Regions from separate parts of the Actinomadura sp. NPDC048021 genome, predicted to be linked through region 4. Evidence: riboswitches for the same ligand, from Rfam matches in the RefSeq annotation. Region 4 holds a riboswitch; each other region holds the start of a gene.
The links. A riboswitch is a leader RNA that binds a small molecule or an ion and turns the genes downstream of it on or off. The one in region 4 is predicted to bind cyclic di-AMP.

Region 1 (4,203 bases), on a different contig from region 4:
GAGGCGCGGGTCGTGCTGGCCCGGCGTCTCGGCGTCCCGCCGGGCGAGGCCCTGCAGCACCTGATCTGGCTCGCGCGCGATCTGGACATCGACATGGCCGAGGCGGCGTCGCTGCTGGTCAAGGACGGCGGCGGCGGGCCGGTGGGGGCCGTGGTGGCGGGGCGCAGGGCGCCGCGCGCCGAGGAGGTGCCCGCGGAGCGCCAGGCGGTCCTGTCGGAGGCCGAGGACGTCCTGCGCCGGGTGACGGCCGAGGACACCGCGGGGGACGCGGAGATCCTCGCGGGGGTGCCCGACGACCCGGCGGCGACGGCGGTGCTGGAGGGGGCGCTCGACTCGGCGGCCCACCTGGTCCCGGTGCGGGGGCCGGACGGCAGCGTGGTCGACTTCCTTTTCGCGGAGCTCAACGGCGTCGCCAAGGACATGTTCGGGCGGGGCCGGGAGGAGCTGACCGGACTGCGGCTGCTGCGGACGGACCCGGGGGCGGTGCTCAGCGGCCTGTTCGACGACTACGTCGGGGTGCTGGAGTCCGGGATGCGTTTGGAACGTTCCTCGATCCAGTATTCGACGGCTCAGCGGGGCCTGTCCCGCTCGTCGCGGATGAGTGTGCGATGCGTGCGGGTGCCTACCGGTATCTGCGTCACATGGCGGTACCACCTGGCCGAGGACCGTATCGCGCGGCGGCTGGAGCGGGTCGAGCGGCTCGCGCTGATCGGGTTCGGGGAGTGGGACCTCGCCACCGGGGAGGCGGACTGGACGCCGCAGATGCTGGCCAACTACGGCCTGTCTTCCGACGAGGTGCCGCCGATGCCGCACGACCTGCCGAAGGTCGTGGCCGACGACGACCTGCCGCTGGTCGAGGAGGCCGTCCAGACCATGTTCTCGCGGCGTGAACCGGTCGAGGCGGAGCACCGCGTGATCAGCCATGACGGGACGCCCCGCCATCTGTGGGTGTTCGCCGAGCCCGTGCTGGGCGAGTCCGGCCTGCCCGTTTCGATCAACATCGTGTCGCAGGACATCACCCGGCGGCGCGGGGTGGAGCGCGCGCTGGCCGAGACCCGGCGGCAGATGCTGCGCCAGCAGGCGCGGACGGCCCAGGAGCGGCGCGTGGCGGTGACCCTGCGGCGGGCCATCCTGCCGGACGAGGACGAGGTCGAGCAGCTGCCGGGCCTGTGCACCTCGATCCGCAGCATGGCGGCGGAGAGCACGGCCCGCATCGGGGGCGACTGGTTCGCGACCAAGGCCCTCCAGGACGGGCGGGCGATGTTCGCGATCGGGGACGCGGCCGGGCACGGGCTGCCGGCGGCGGCGGCGATGGCGCGGACCCGGAACGGCCTGCTGGGTCTCGCCTGCACGGGGGAGCGCCCGGGGCGGCTGGTCGGCTGGCTGAACGAGCTGATCGGCGGCATGGACCCGCCGGCGACGGGCACCGCCATCGTCGCCCACTACGACCCGTCCCGGCACGTCCTGGAGTGGACGTGCGCGGGCCATCCGCCGCCGATCCTGGTCCGGGACGGGCGGGCGACCCCGCTGGAGGTGGTCCGCGACCCGATGCTCGGCGCCATGCCCGGCTGGGAGTACACGACGATCACCACTGGGCTCACGTCGGGCGACATGCTCTTCCTCTACACCGACGGCCTGGTGGAGCGCCGGGACGCGGACCTGGACGAGCGGATCGTCCGCCTGACCCACATCCTGCGGGACTCCTCCACGCGTCCCGACCGGGTGCTGGACGAGGTGCTGGCGCGGATGGAGCACGACCGGGCGGCGGACGACACCACGCTGTTCGCCCTTTACGTGGAGTGACCGTCCGGGCCTCGCGGTGACGGACGGCACGCCTGGCCAGCGAAGATCACCTAGTGTGACGTGCGCCTCACCCGGCGGGGCGGCCGGGTGGCGGGCCGCCTCGGCGGAGACCGTCCGACGCCCCCTATTCGATCTTCTTTACCTTTTCCCGAAGGCTCGGTAAGGGAGGCGGGCAAGGGGTTGGGCGCCTCTCGAGAAAGATCGGGAAGAGGGGGCGCCGCCCCGGTGTTGGGAGTCTCTTGAGAGGGCTTTGAGCAGGCAAGACTTTACTTTATGCCTGGTTTGCTTTTCTTGAGAAGGTTGGTACCTTCGATCCCGAATCACGCAGCGCGTCCCATGCGTTGCCACCGGCCGCACCATGCGCGGCCGAGGATCGCGGAGCGGTATCCGCACGCGATGCGCGCCAATCGACGCGCGCCCCCTCATCAAGATCTGCCAGAGAGAACATCCGTATACCTGCACCGCTCCCGCGGTGCGAGGCCGAGTCCGTCCGGTCGGTGACCGGAGCGGAGCCGGGGACCCACGTTTCTGGGGTGAATCGGCGCGCCCGAGAGTCGCGCCGTAGGGCTGCTTCCATGCCCGAATCCGTCAGCTAACCCGGTAGGCGCCATGGAAGACAAGGAGATTCCCTGCATGTCCGGTCTTTTCGATCGACTTTCGCTCAACCGCCTCACCCCCGAGGACAAGGCCGTCGGCGTCGCCGTGGGCGCGGTCCTGGCGGGCGCGGTCGGGCTCTCGGTGGTCAACCCCCTCGCCGGCGGCCGCGCGGCCGCCGAGACCTCCGCCCAGGCGGCGGTGGTCTCCGAGCAGGGGACCGCCGCTCACCAGCCCTCCCAAGCCAAGACGGTGAAGGCCGAGAACGCCGTCGCCGAGGCGCGGCGCGAGGGCTTCAAGGTCCCCCCGCACGCGGTCAAGCCCGCCGAAGTGATCAAGCTCGCGGAGTCGCAGGTCGGCGTCCACGAGGGCAAGGGCGGTCAGACCAAGTACCACAAGTGGTACATCTCGACTCCGCACGCGAAGGCCACCGCCAAGCGCGACGGCGGCTTCTCGGTCAAGGAGTACAACGGCGCCCAGTGGTGCAACATGTTCGTCTCCTGGCTCGGCGCCCAGACCGGCGTCAAGAACATGGGCTGGGACGCCTACACCGTCCAGCACGCCAGCTGGTTCAAGCAGACCGACCGCTGGGGCCACAAGGCCAGGCCGGGCGCCGTGGTGTTCTTCGACTGGCAGGACGGCTCCAAGGCCGGCATCGGTGACATCGACCACGTCGGCATCGTCGTCAAGGACAACGGCGACGGCAGCATCACCACCGTCGAGGGCAACACCGACAACGCGGTGCAGAAGAAGGTCCGCGAGAAGTCGCAGGTCGTCGGCTACGGCTACCCCGACTACGCCCGCTGATCCGACGCGTCCCGAGAAGGTGCGCGCCTCGCGAAGGCGCCCGGCCTCAGGCCGGGCGCCTTCTGGCGTTCCGGGTGTTGTGCCCAAACCCTCCGGTGACGGTGGGTAATGCTAAGCGTTGACAGCCTTTGATCCCTCTTGGACCTCAGTGCGGAGTTCCTGGAAAGGAATCCAGCACGCCGGAGTCTGCGGAGGGGGATGCCCATGGCGGTGCGCCCGGATGTCAGCGTGGTGGTGATCGCCTACAACGACGCCCGCAGGCTTCCGCGGGCGGTGGCCTCGACGCTGGCGCAGTCGCTGGGCGGCGTCGAGACGGTGATCGTCGACGACGCGAGCACCGACGGGACGGGCGAGGCCGCCGACCGGCTCGCCGCGGCCCATCCGGGGCGGGTCCGGGCCGTCCACCTGCCGGCCAACTCCGGCGGCTGCGGCCGTCCCCGCAACACCGGGATCGAGGAGTCCACCGGCCGGTACGTGATGTTCCTCGACAGCGACGACCTGCTGGACCGGCACGCCTGCCTCAACCTCCTCGCCGCCGCCGAGGACACCGGCGCCGACGTGGTCTCGGGGCTCTGCGACCGGATCTTCCTCGACCTGCCCGAGGGCGCCAAAGGGCGGATCCGCCCCTGGTACCCGTGGCTCTACCGGCACAGCGCGGTCTACGGGTCGCTGAGCGAGAGACCCGATCTTCTCTACGACACCCTCTCGACCAACAAGGCCTACCGCCGCGGCTTCCTGGAGGAGCACGGCCTGCGGTTCGTCGAGCGGCTGCACTACGAGGACCTGCTGTTCACCGCCGAGGCCTACCTGGAGGCGGGGCGGACCGCCCTGATCCCGCACCGCGTCTACAACTGGCTGGTCAAGGAGCGGACGCGGGCGCCGTCGATCTCCAACCGGCGCGCCGACCTGGCGAACTTCACCGACCGGCTGGAGATCCACCGCCGCATCGACATGCTCTTCGCGCTGCGTGGCGCCTACGACCTGCAGCGGGCCAAGGAC
Region 2 (4,203 bases), on a different contig from region 4:
GGGAGTGTTCGCCATCTCGGTGCTGCCCCAGTTCGTGACCGAGGAAGGCCCGGTGTTCCTGTCGACCGTCGCCTTGGGAGCCCTGTGGGCGCTCGTCAGCGCCTCCTGGTACATGCTGCTCACCTGGGCCGTCAGCCGAGGGCGCGCACTGGTGTCGCAGCCGACCGTCCTGCGGGGGCTCAGCATGACCACCGGTGCCGTCCTGCTGGCGCTGGGCGCCGCGGTGGCAGTAGGTGTCTGAGGGCCGGTCAGATCTGCAGGCCCTGCTCGCCCGCCGTAAACCGTGAGCACCTGCGCGGCGGCATTTGTAGGGGCGCCCAGAAGCGGTGAGGCGTGCTACTGAGTGGAGGTGTCGGCCGGTGGGGCGAGGCCGGTCATTGCGAGGTCGACGATGGCGTTGACGTGCTCGGCGTCGGCCGTGCGCGGGGTGAGCAGGCGGCGGTAGTAGGCGGCGCCGTAGAGCAGTTCGGTGACGAGGACCGGGTCGGCGTCGGCGCGGACCTGGCCCTTGCGCTGCGCTACGCGGATGCGGTCGGCCGCGGCGCCCGCCAGGTGACCGATGAAGTTGTCCCACAAGGCCTGGTGGAGGTCCGGGTCGTGCTGGGCCTCGCCGATCAGTGCGCGGTAGTGCGGGAAGACGTGCGGGTCGCCGAGGATGCGCGAGGCCGCCGCCATCTGCGTCTTGATGTCCGCGACGAAGTCACCGGTGTCGGGGAAGGTCGCGTCCATCTTCCAGGTGGACAGCAGGCCGTCCAGCAGCACGGCCGCCTTGGACGGCCACCAGCGGTAGATCGTGTTCTTGCCGACGCCGGCGCGGGCGGCGATGCCCTCGATGCTGACCTTGCGGTACCCGACCTCCTGGCACAGGTCCATGGCGGCCTTGATGACGGCGTTGGCGGCCTCTTCGCTTCGGCGCTCAGGACGTCTGGGTGACATGGGGACAGCATAGCCCTCAGGCGGCACGGAACGTTCCGTATTGACGCGGCGAGCGGCGGCGGGCATGCTGAGGCGGCACGGAACGATCCGTGCCGCCATCGAAGGACGAACCCATGAAAGTTGAGTTCACCCACGACATCGCCTGCGTCTGGTCGGCGCTCGGCTACGCCCGCTTCCAGCGGGCCGCCGAGGAGCACCGTGCGGGTGGCGGCGAACTGGAGGTCGTCTTCAGGCCGTACCAGACCGCGGGCTCCGCGGCGGAACCGCCGCCGAGCCGTGGCCATTTCCCTCTCGCGCTCACCGCGCGGGTCGAGCAGATCGCACGGGCGGCGGCGGTCGACGGCCTGGTGGTGAACCTCGACCGGATCGTGCCCGCCCGCACGGCCGACGCCCACCGGCTCATCGCGCTGGCGGCCGCGCACGGCACCGCCGAGGACATGACCGCCCGTCTTTACCGCGCCTACTTCAGTGACGGTCTGGACATCGGCGACGTCAACGTGCTGCGGGGCTTGGCGTCCGCGACCGGCGTCAGGTGGGACGGCGAGCGGCCCCACGCGGAACCGGCTCGGTCCGCTCGCGTGTCCGGCCCGCGAGTGCCGGTCTTCCGGTTTCCCGACGGGACGGTCCTGGTCGGAGCCGTGTCACTCGCCGCGCTGAGGGGTGAGTTGATGAGGGCCGACTCACCGCGCCGGCGCTCCAGCAGGACCACGCATCCGCGCCCGGCTCCGGTGCGACTATGACGCGTCCTGGTCGGTCGTGAACTTGGGCACCTTGATGACCAGCCCGCGGGTGGGGGCGCGCTCGGGGGTGATCGTCTCCCGCTGGGGCGAGGTGGCGACCAGAAATCTTGGGCCGACTTGACTGGACCGCAGCCCTTGCGTTGAGGGCGCTTTGGGGAGTCTTTACAGGTCAGCGGCGTCTTTGGGGTGTGCTTGACGAAATATGGGGCCGCTTGAACCTGTTGTGGGTGTGTGACCGACGGGAAAGCCCGTCCGGAGCGCCCGACCAGATCGTGACGGGCGCATCGAGTCCCTGATCATCAGGACGGCCGATCAAGGCACGTCCGCCGCCGAGTCCGCAGAGCGCCGATCACTGGCCGAGCGGAGCCGGGGACCCACCGAAACACCGGGGTGAATCCGCACTCCCGCCTTGCGCGGGGTCGCGGTAGGGCCACTTCCATGCCCGAACCCGACAGCTAACCCGGTAGGCGGACTGGAAGACCTCAGGAGAACCTTCGCATGACCGCTCGTACTTTCGACCTGACCAAGCGCATGGGCACCCGCTTCGCCGCCGGAGCCGTCCTCTCCCTGGCGAGCGCTTTCGGCTTCGCCTCCCTGGCCCCGTCCGCCCATGCGGACACCAAGCCCGCGAACACCGCGCACGTCGCCGCCGCGCCCCAGGCCGGCGCCAACGGCGCGAAGACCGCCACCGCCGGCGCCTCCGCGCAGGACGTCATCAAGCTCGCCCGCACGCAGATCGGCACCCACGAGGACGCCTCGGGCAACAGCAAGTTCAACGACTGGTACGTCGGCTCGCCGCTGGGCGAGCAGAACGCCCACCGCATCGGTTCCAAGAGCGCCTCGGTCTACAAGGGCCAGTCCTGGTGCGACATGTTCGTGTCCTGGCTGGGCCAGCACACCGGCACCAAGGGCATGGGCGCCGACGCCTACACCGTCAGCCACGCCAAGTGGTTCAAGAAGACCGGCCGCTTCGGCCAGACCCCGAAGCCCGGCGCCGTGGTCTTCTTCGCCTGGAACGGCGGGGGCATCAAGGGTGTCGAGCACGTCGGCATCGTCGTCAAGGACAACCACGACGGCACCATCAACACCATCGAGGGCAACACCGGTGACGCGGTGAAGAAGAAGGTCCGCGACACGTCCACCGTCGCCGGCTACGGCTACCCCCAGTACCGGTGAGCCAGGGCCGCTGAGCGGCCCGTTGCCCCGCACCGTCCAGTGGTGCCTCCCCCTTCTCCATCCCTCCGCGATCACACCCACGTCGCGAGCACGCCCACGTGCCGTGCGCCGGATCCGTCATGCCCGAACGGCGAGCCCCCGACTAGCCGAAGCCGTGACCCGGCGCCCCGGACCACCGAGCAAAGGATGAACATGCAGAAGCGAGCCATCGACACCGCCCTGATCGGTACCGCTCTCGCGGGCCTGCTGGCCGCGGGCGTGGCGGCCGGGACCTCCCACGGGGCCCAGGCCGACGAGCCGATGTCGCACAAGGTCATCGGACAGCAGGTGGCCGGGCAGCAGGTCACCGGCCACAAGATGACCGGACAGCTGGTCACCGGACAACAGCTGAGCGGGCACAAGGTGACCGGACAGCCGGTCACCGGAAAGCAGATGACCGGAAAGCAGGTGACCGGGAAGCAGGTGGGGCAGCCCGCCGCGAAGGCCACCCACCACGGCACCGCCAAGGTCGCACCGAAGCGCCACGCCGTCCTGTCGGGCAGCACCAAGGCGTCCTACTTCTGGGACGACGGCTCGGGCGTGAACGGCGACACGGGCGCCCCGGCGGGCGGCAAGCCGATGCAGAAGGGCCTGTTCGCCAGCCCGAGCTGGCCCATGCACACCAAGGTGAAGGTCACCTACAAGGGGCGCAGCGTCACCGGCTTCGTCGGGGACCGCGGGCCGGGCGAGCCGTCGCACCGCGGCGTCATGCTCGACCTCGACACCTACACCTTCCGCCACCTGGTGGACGGCAAGAAGCCGCGGAGCAAGTACGACACGGGCACCTCGGCGGGCCACCTGAAGGGCGTCAAGTACGAGATCCTGTCCTGGGGCCACGGCGCCGGCAAGAAGGGCGCCCCGAAGCCCCTCGGCTGATCAGGCCCGACCGGGTGACCCCTCCTGGCCTCACCACGGACCCCGCTCCCGTCTTCGGACGAGGGCGGGGTCTGTCACGTCCGGGGTAGGACTGGGGTGGGGCGCCAGCCGGGCGCTCCTGGGCGAGGGAGTGCCAGTGGGATTAGACGTCAGAGCGATCCAGGTAGTGACCTGCGACATCTTCGGGACGACCGTCGACTGGCGGACAGGGGTCGCCGGCCAGGTGGCGGCGATCGCTGCGGAGTGCGGTGTCGCGTTGGAGGGCGAGGCCTTCGCCGACGAATGGCGTGAGCGGTACCTCCCGTCCATGCAGCGGGTCAGCAGCGGAGAGCGGGAGTGGGTGTACCTCGACACGCTGCACCGGGAGTCGCTGGACGAGCTGCTGGAGCTGCACGGCGTTGCTGACGCCTTCGACGAGACCGCACGGCGGCGGCTC
Region 3 (4,203 bases), on a different contig from region 4:
CACAGGCCTCCGCCGTCGCCTGGCGGCCGTCGCCGGACTGACCGTGGCGGTCTCCCTGACCTGCTCCCCGGTGGTGGCGCACGCCGAGCCCAAGCCGACCCGGGCGCAGGCCCAGAAGACGCTCGACAAGCTCAACGAGAAGATGGACCAGAAGGTCGAGCAGTTCAACCAGAACCGCGAGAAGCTCAAGGTCGCCAAGAAGAAGTTCGACGCCGCGACCAAGGCGAGCAAGCAGGAGCAGGCCGACTTCGAGGAGCAGCGGTCCAAGATCGCGCAGATGGCGGCCACCGCCTACAAGAACGGTGACTCGGCCGACGTCACCGGCTTCGTCGGCAGCAACGACCCGCAGTCGATCCTCGACCAGGCCGCCGTCTTCTCGCACCTGTCGCACGAGCGGAGCTCCCAGCTCACCCAGTTCCTCGCGACCGCCCAGCGGCTCCGCCGCGAGCAGTCCCAGGCGAAGGCCGCCTACGACGAGGTGAAGTCCAAGCAGGACGAGCTGAAGAAGCAGAAGCAGGACCTCGACAAGCAGGTGCAGAAGCAGAAGGCGCTCGTGCGCCGGCTCGGCGGCGGGAGCACGCCCTCCCGCCCGGGCGGCGGCGGCCCCACGGGCGGCACCTACAACGGCCCGGCGAGCGGCCCGGCCCGCACGGCGCTCAACTTCGCCTACGCGCAGCTCGGCAAGCCCTACTCCTACGGCGCCGAGGGCCCGGACTCCTACGACTGCTCCGGTCTGACCATGAAGGCCTGGGCCGCCGCGGGCGTCAGCATCACCCGCACCACCAACACCCAGTACGCCTACACCAGCTCCAAGCGGGTCGCCTGGAACAACATGCAGCCCGGTGATCTGGTGTTCTTCAGCAACCTCGGCCACGTCGGCCTCTACGTGGGCGGCGGCAAGATGATCCACGCCCCGCACACCGGCGACGTCGTCAAGATCAGCGACATCAGCTCCGGCTACTACAAGAGCAACTTCTACGGCGCCGGGCGCCCCTGACGCACCGCCTGACCCCCTGCTCCACGGGCGTCACGGGACCTCCATCGACAACGGACCAGGCTTGACCTGGTCCGTTGTTGATTTTGGGGGGGTTTGCCTTCTTTTGGGGTTTTGGTACCTTTGCACCACTCACGGCGCCCTCCAGACGCCGTGGACCCGCGGCGCCCACCTGGCGCCCCGGCCCCACGCGGCGCATCCAGCACCCGCGTGACGGCGGCGCGAGCCACGCGCCGCTCCCCCCAGGCGGCACGCCCCACGTGCCGTCCCGCGGCGCCCGAAGGCGCCGCACGGTCTCGTCGCAGACCCGGCCGACCCCGTCCACCGTGCGCACGCCCGCAGCGTGCATGGCGCTGAGCGCGCAGCCGCGGTGGCGTACACGGGGCAGGCCCCGGACGGTCCCCGGAGACGGGCCGCCGTCCGTCCACAACACAAGGCGCCGCTCGTTCGCACGCGGGAGACAGGTCCCGCGCCGGGCCCCATCTCGCCCCCAGGATCGCAGCGGCAGCGCCGAATCCGCCTCAGCGCGGAACCGGGGACCCATCTGCGCCGGAGTCCGGAGGAACTCTCCGGACGGGCATTCCGGCACCCGGGGTGAATCGGCGCGTCTCTCCCGGCAGTCCGGTGAGAGCCGCCGTAGGGCCACTTCCACGCCCGAACCCGTCAGCTAACCCGGTAGGCGTCTGGAAGAGAAGGAGTGAATCCCGCAGCGTTACCTGGGGCGTGGCCGCCACGCGGCCACGCCCCCACCCCCTGCACTCCGCGGGCGTCCACGCCCGCCGAGATTCCCCATTCAGAACCGGCGTGCCCGCCCCCGGGCACGTCACCGCCGAGTCCGCGGACCGCCGTGCCCCGCATGCGCGTCCACCGCGGAACCGGGGACCCACTGCGTCCTTTTCGGGGTGAATCGGCCTGCCTTCGCGGGCCGTAGGGCGGCTTCCACGCCCGAACCCGTCAGCTAACCCGGTAGGCGGCATGGAAGTCGAGGAGATCCCCCCGTGCCACGCGCGCACTGCAAGAAGACCCACGGCAGGCACCGCAAGCCGAACCCCCTGTCCCTGACCTGGCGGACGACCGGCGGCGTGATCGTCGGCGCCGCCGTGCTGGGCACCGCCGCCGCCACCGCGCAGGCGTCGGTCCTGCCGTTCGGCTCCACCCCGGTGAGGGCCGCCGCCGCGGCCGACCTCGCCCCCGGCCTGACGGCGCACGGCGGCCCGCCCGGGCGCCGTGCCGAGGACGAGCGCAAGACGACCGGCTCGAAGGCTCCGGCGAAGAAGGACCAGCCCGAGCAGCCGAAGGCGGAGACCTCCGAGAAGGCCGCCCCGAAGACCGTCGCGAAGTCGCGCCCCACCGCCGCGCAGGCCATCGAGCTCGCCCGCTCGCAGGTCGGCGTCGAGGAGGACGGCGGCGGCGAGACCAAGTTCCAGGACTGGTACATGGCCACGTCCCGCGCGCGGGAGACCCTCGCGCGCGACGGCGGCTCCCTCAGCGGCTACGGCGACGCGAACTGGTGCGACATGTTCGTCTCCTGGGTGGGCGAGCAGATCGGCTTCAGCGACCAGGTCGGCAGCGACGCCTGGACGGTCGCCCACGCCCGCTGGTTCCAGGAGCACGGCCGCTGGGGCAACGAGCCGAGGCCCGGCGCGATCGTGTTCTTCTCGTGGGGCGGCAGTGAGTCCGTCGACGACATCGAGCACGTCGGCATGGTGGTCAAGAAGATCGACGATGGCACGATCGAGACCGTCGAGGGCAACACCGACAACGCCGTCCGGATAAAGGAACGTTCCACAGACGTCGTCGTCGGCTACGGCTACCCGGACTACCGGTCGTGACGGCGCCCCACGCCCCGCGCCCTGCATAGGATCGCGCCCATGGAGGAAGGCCCCGGGCAGGACGCCCCCGTCACGCGGCGCAGGGTCCTCGCCCTCGGCGCGGGCGGGGTCGCCGTCCTCCTCGCCGGAGGCGCCGGCCTGGCGGGCTCGCGCTCCGGCGGCCGGGCGGCGGGCGCCCGTGCTCCCGGCTCCCCGTCCGCCGGGACGTTCAATCCCTCCCTGGCCTCCGCCGTCCTCGCCAATCGCGCCGCGGCCGTCCGCCAAGGCGACCGCATGGCGTTCCTCGCCACGGTGGGCAACGCCCCCGCCGCCTTCCAGGACACCCAGTCCCGCATGTACGGGAATCTCCGGAAGCTTCCCCTGGAAGGCTGGCGGGAGCGCGTCGTCCGCGTCGAGACCGTGGACGGCGAGACCGCCGTCGTCCGCGTCGAGGCGCGCTACAGGCTGCGCGGCTTCGACCGGAGCGACGTGGCCCGCACCCGCTACCTCACGCTGGCCCCGCGGGGCGGGGCGTGGACGATCGTCGGCGACGGGACGTCCCGCGGCCTCGCCGACGACACCGACATCTGGGACTGCGGCCCCCTGACGGTGGTCAGGGGCCGCACGAGCCTGGTCGTCGGCGACGGCGCCGGCCTCGACGGCATCGCCCGGCGGCTGGACGCGGCCGTCCCGGTCGTGACGTCCGTGGTCGGCACGGGGTGGGCGCGGCGGGTCGTCGCGCTCGTCCCCGCCGACGCGACCGTCGCCTCCGCGCTCGCCGGCCCCGGGCAGAGCCTCGGCCAGATCGCCGCGCTCGCCGCCGTCGCCCCGGCCGCCGGGGGCGGTCGCGGCGAGGACCGCGTCATCGTCTCCCCCGGCACCTTCGGCCGCCTCAACGAGCTGGGCCGCGACGTCGTCCTCGCCCACGAGCTGACCCACGTCGCCACCGGCGGCGCCCGCGACGGGCGCACCCCGCTGTGGCTGATCGAGGGCTTCGCGGACTACGTCGGCTACCGGCGCGTCAAGATCAGCACCCGGTCGGCGGCGGGCGAGCTGCGCCGCGAGGTCTCCGCCGGGCGCACGCCCTCCGCGCTGCCCTCCGCCGACGCGTTCGCCGGCGGCTCCCCCCGCCTCTCCCAGGCCTACCAGGAGGCCTGGCTCGCCTGCCGGATGGTCGCCGACCGGTACGGTGAAGCGGCGCTGGTGCGGCTCTACCGGGCCGCCGGGCGCGCCCCGGAGGCCGCGGCGCTGCGCGACGTGCTCGGCCTGACGCGGGAGCGCTTCACCGCACTGTGGCGCGACTACGTGAAGGAGGAGCTCGCATGAGCGAGGCGGAGACCGACGAGGACCGCGCCGGGGACTCCGCCGCCGGAACCCCCGGCGCCGCCCCCGCGCGCC
Region 4 (4,203 bases):
TTGAAACGATTCACGATCTTCGTTCACCGCGAGGACCGGTGGGTGCGGCGAGAGGGGACGGGCGGATGGCTGGCGATCACATCCCGTCTTTCTCGGCAGGCCAACGAGTGAATCGTCACCCGGAGTTCCCCCGTACACCCCCGCAATCGGCCACGCGGCCACCTCCGGCCAAGCGCGCGAGACAGAAAAGGAACCCGATGATCTAAGTCCGGAAGGGTCCGGACCCGGCAACCCAACGCGCGTACAGATCGAGGCCCAACCCGTGCCTGTGCAGCGGACGGCTGCATCCCCGCGGTCATCACCACGGACGAGGGAGGACGGAGTGGAAACAGCCACACTCGCACGTCGTGGCACCGACGATTTCGGGCTGAGCGAGGAAGAGATCCGGCTGCTCGCCCAGATCGCCAGCGGTGTCACCGCCGATGTGGCGGCACGCAAGCTGGAACTGAGCGCTCGGACCTTGCGGCGCCGGCTGCGGACGATCTGCGACCGGCTGGAGGTCAACACCCCTATCGAGGCCGTGGTGTGGGCGGCCCGGAGGCAGCTCATCTAGCGAGGCACCCCCGACGCTCGCCAGGGGACGGCGAGCGTCACCCGGAGAAACGGCGGTTGATCCGAATTCCGTCCACCCCCGCAGCGGCGGCGCCCGCGCCCTGGCAGGTAGGTCCCTGCAGGAGGCGTCGCCGCGGACGGCGTTCGGGCCTGACAGGCCACCTGACCCGCCCTGATCTCCGGCAGGCTTCATCCCTCACGACCAGACTGACCGGCCTACGCCGTGGCGATGCGTCACTCGACACCGCGGTCGGCCGGCACGCCATGCGTTGACCGGACTGGCCGGTCGCGCGACGGCGGAGTTCTAGGCGACGCGGACGCCGCCGGCGAAGGGGCGCCCGTCCATGGAGGCGATCTTCACGACGTCGCCGGTGTGCGGGGCGTGCAGCATCTTGCCGCCGCCGACGTAGATCCCCATGTGGTGCAGGTCGGCGTAGAAGAAGACGAGGTCGCCCGGCTGGAGCTCACTGCGCGACACGTGCGTTCCGGCGTTCCACTGGCTGCCGGTGTAGTGCGGCAGGTTGATGCCGACCTGCTTGTAAGCCCACATCGTGAGGCCGGAGCAGTCGAAGGTGGTCGGACCGGCGGCGCCCCACACGTACGGGCGGCCGATCTTGCTCATCGCGTAGCGGAGCGCCTGCGCCGCCTTGCCGGTGCCGATGACGGGGAGCTTGGCGAGCTGGGTCGGGTCCTTGTCGACGAGCTTGCCGCGGATCTTCTCGTAGGCGTCGGTGATCTTCGTGCGCTGCGAGTCGAGCTGCGTCTTCAGTTCCTTCACCTGCTTGGCGCGGGCCTCGGCCGACTTGCGGGCCCGCTGAGCGGACTGCATGGCCTGCATCAGCCCGAGCACCTGGGTGCTGTCCTGCTTGGCGAAGTAGTGGAGGGTCGCGGCCTGGTCGAGGACGGACTGGGGGTCCTGGGAGGCGACGAACGACACCGTGGGGTCGGAGCCGCCCTGCATGTAGCTCGTCGCCGCGAGGGATCCGACCTTCTGGCGGAGCGTCTCCAGCGTCTTCTCCTGCCGCTTGGCGTTCTCCGTGGCGACCTTGGCGGCGCGCTGCGACTGGGCGAGCCTGACCTTGAGCCCGTTGTACTGCTCGGTGAGCTGCTCCAGCTGGTCGGCGAGCTTGAGCGCCTTCGTCCTCAGCTCCTTGGCGGAGGGCTCGGGGTCGGCGTGCGCGACGGCGATCGTCTGCGGGGCGATCGCGTGCGGAGCGGCCGAAACGACGGCGAGCGCGCCGACCACGATGGTCGCGCGCCCCCGGAAGCGTGAAAGGGAAGCATGCCGCGATCGCTTCACGAATACTCCTCTCCTCAGCCGCCTACCGGGTCAGCTGACGGGTCGGGGCCGGAGCAGCCCGTCCGCGCCCGTGAGCGAACCGATCGCCCGCGGTCGCGGATTCACCCCTCGCATTCGGTCGCTCAGGGAGATCTCCCGAAACGCTCCGAAAGTGGGTCCCCGGCTCCTCGGGCAGCTGGTTGCGACCCGGGGGACTCGGCGGATCGGCCCCCGTCCTGCGGTGGGCCGACGTCAGCGCAGGACACTAACGGACCCCGCATTGGATGCCAACCAGAACATGCGAATTCGCAGGTCACGCGGCGCGGTGAACGAGGAGAACGCCGGGCGGACGCGTCCCGCGCGCGGTGTTGTGGCCCCCCTCTCGGACGACCCCTGGCAGTACCTGGCCCCTTTTATCTAGTCAGTAGCGCGCGCCGCCCGGCGCGGAAGGGTGGGAGGGCGTGCCCTGGTGCGCTGCGGCGTTCGATAATCTCGCCTGTTTGTGGAAGTCGTGATCCGGCGTGCCCGTACCGCCGACGTCCAGGAGATCCGCAGGCTCGTCGACCTGTACGCCGGGTCGGGGCGTCGCCTGCTGAAGAAGACGACGGTCAAGCTGTACGAGGACGTCCAGGAGTTCTGGGTCGCCGAGGACGTGCAGCACGGGACGCCCGGGCCGATCATCGGCTGCGGCGCGCTCCATGTCATGTGGGAGGACCTCGCGGAGGTCCGCTCGGTCGCCGTGGACAAGGGATGCGGCGGACGGGGAATCGGGCACCGCATCGTGACCCGCCTCCTGGAGAACGCGCGAGAACTCGGCGTCCGCCGGGTGTTTTGCCTTACCTTCGAGGTGGAGTTCTTCGCTCGCCACGGCTTCCAGCAGATCCTGGGGACTCCGGTGTCGCCAGAGGTGTACGAGGAACTTCTCCGCTCCTACGACGAAGGCGTGGCAGAGTTCTTGGACCTCGACCGGGTCAAGCCGAATACGTTGGGCAACACCCGGATGTTGCTTCGCCTGGAGGACTGACCCGAATGAGCGATTCCCCCCACCGCGGGCGGCCTTACCAGCCCCAGCAGGGGCAGGGTTCCTACGGCCCGCCCCCTCCGTACCAAGGTTCTCAGTGGCAGCAACCACAGCAGCCGTCTTCGCAGCAGCAGTGGGAACAGCAGCCCCAGCAGCAGTGGCAGACGCAGCAGCAGCAGTGGAACCAGCAGCCCGCCTACGAGGACTACGGCTCGTACGACGGCGGCGGTTCCTACGACGGCGGCGGTGACGTGGCGCTGGCGCCCATTCACCGTAGGGCGGGCGCGCGAATCATCGACAACGCGCTCGTCGCGGTCTTCGGGTTCGCACTCGTCCTGCCGGTGACGATCGGCGCGTTCGGTCTGGGCAAGCCGGGCAGCAAGACGGAGGACGAGGGCGGTGTGTGGAACTGGCCCATCATCTTCACCCTCTTCTGTGTCCTGTCTGTGCTGCCGTTCATCTATGAGGCCGTGCAGTTGTCCATGTGGGGACGGACGCTGGGGAAGCGTGTTCTGGGCCTGGGGGTCGTTCAGGCGAGGCCCGCGGGCACCCCGATCACCACGACGCAGGCTGTCTGGCGTGCCGGGATCACCCACGTCGGTTACCAGCTCGGCGTGTTCTTCTTCCTCGTCCTGGCGGTGATGGTGTGGGACTACGCCGCGTACGGGATGGTGCTGGTCTGGGCGGGCGCCCTGATGGCCTACCTGTGGGCGATCTGGGATCAGCCTCTGCACCAGTCGCTGCACGATCGCTTCGCCGGCACGCTCGTCATCGACGAGCGGGTCGGATATGACGACTCCGAGTACTCCGAGTACGCGGGCTAAGGCCACGATGGCGGCAACGCTCGCCGAGCCGGGGCAGAGGCTCCTGGCACGCGTCGTCGACACGCTCGTCGTCGGAGTTCCCGTCGTTCTCGTCGTCCGCGAACTAGTGTCCGGGCACACGGCGGACGTCATCGCCCCGTCCGCCGTGGCCGGATGCATGCTGCTGTACGAGGCGGTCCAGCTCGCCCTCTGGGGCCGGACGCTCGGCAAGCGCGTCGCGGGCATCGAGGTGGTCGCTGCGACGGCTCAGGAGGCCCCTGAAGCGTCGCCAGAGGGGAGCGGCGGAGCGGGCGGGAGCACCGGTCTCGGCGACGTGTCGGCCCTTCCCGTGTCCGTGCCGGGTTTCGTGCCCGTGGCGGCCCCCGAGCCTGCGGAGGCCGCCGCTCCCAACGGTGCTGAGGTCGTGGACGCGTCCACGCGCCCGGACGTTCTGCGCTGCGTTCTGCGGGCCGCCGTCTATTCGGTGCCGATCGGGCTGCGTCCGATTCCGGTACTCGGTCTGCTCGCGAGCGTCTTCTGGGTCGTGA

Region 1: it holds a riboswitch for cyclic di-AMP, as region 4 does, so the genes downstream of both, AB0C87_RS40175 (CHAP domain-containing protein) here and AB0C87_RS08130 (NlpC/P60 family protein) in region 4, are expected to answer to the same signal.
Region 2: it holds a riboswitch for cyclic di-AMP, as region 4 does, so the genes downstream of both, AB0C87_RS15255 (CHAP domain-containing protein) here and AB0C87_RS08130 (NlpC/P60 family protein) in region 4, are expected to answer to the same signal.
Region 3: it holds a riboswitch for cyclic di-AMP, as region 4 does, so the genes downstream of both, AB0C87_RS22100 (CHAP domain-containing protein) here and AB0C87_RS08130 (NlpC/P60 family protein) in region 4, are expected to answer to the same signal.

Annotation. Positions count from the first base shown of each region.
Region 1 is NZ_JBEZJQ010000040.1:48,965-53,167, forward strand. Features, by position in the region: gene AB0C87_RS40170 (SpoIIE family protein phosphatase) at 1-1,803, shown strand, start outside; cyclic di-AMP (ydaO/yuaA leader) riboswitch at 2,272-2,425, shown strand; gene AB0C87_RS40175 (CHAP domain-containing protein) at 2,437-3,204, shown strand; gene AB0C87_RS40180 (CDP-glycerol glycerophosphotransferase family protein) at 3,409-4,203, shown strand, end outside.
Region 2 is NZ_JBEZJQ010000008.1:79,279-83,481, forward strand. Features, by position in the region: gene AB0C87_RS15240 (LysE family translocator) at 1-241, shown strand, start outside; gene AB0C87_RS15245 (TetR/AcrR family transcriptional regulator) at 337-936, opposite strand; gene AB0C87_RS15250 (DsbA family protein) at 1,050-1,676, shown strand; cyclic di-AMP (ydaO/yuaA leader) riboswitch at 2,010-2,160, shown strand; gene AB0C87_RS15255 (CHAP domain-containing protein) at 2,175-2,852, shown strand; gene AB0C87_RS15260 (hypothetical protein) at 3,045-3,767, shown strand; gene AB0C87_RS15265 (haloacid dehalogenase type II) at 3,904-4,203, shown strand, end outside.
Region 3 is NZ_JBEZJQ010000013.1:19,335-23,537, forward strand. Features, by position in the region: gene AB0C87_RS22095 (NlpC/P60 family protein) at 44-997, shown strand; cyclic di-AMP (ydaO/yuaA leader) riboswitch at 1,493-1,691, shown strand; cyclic di-AMP (ydaO/yuaA leader) riboswitch at 1,844-1,983, shown strand; gene AB0C87_RS22100 (CHAP domain-containing protein) at 1,993-2,826, shown strand; gene AB0C87_RS22105 (hypothetical protein) at 2,866-4,131, shown strand; gene AB0C87_RS22110 (M48 family metallopeptidase) at 4,128-4,203, shown strand, end outside.
Region 4 is NZ_JBEZJQ010000003.1:498,166-502,368, forward strand. Features, by position in the region: gene AB0C87_RS08125 (LuxR C-terminal-related transcriptional regulator) at 323-553, shown strand; gene AB0C87_RS08130 (NlpC/P60 family protein) at 857-1,852, opposite strand; cyclic di-AMP (ydaO/yuaA leader) riboswitch at 1,856-2,063, opposite strand; gene AB0C87_RS08135 (amino-acid N-acetyltransferase) at 2,328-2,855, shown strand; gene AB0C87_RS08140 (RDD family protein) at 2,861-3,676, shown strand; gene AB0C87_RS08145 (RDD family protein) at 3,684-4,203, shown strand, end outside.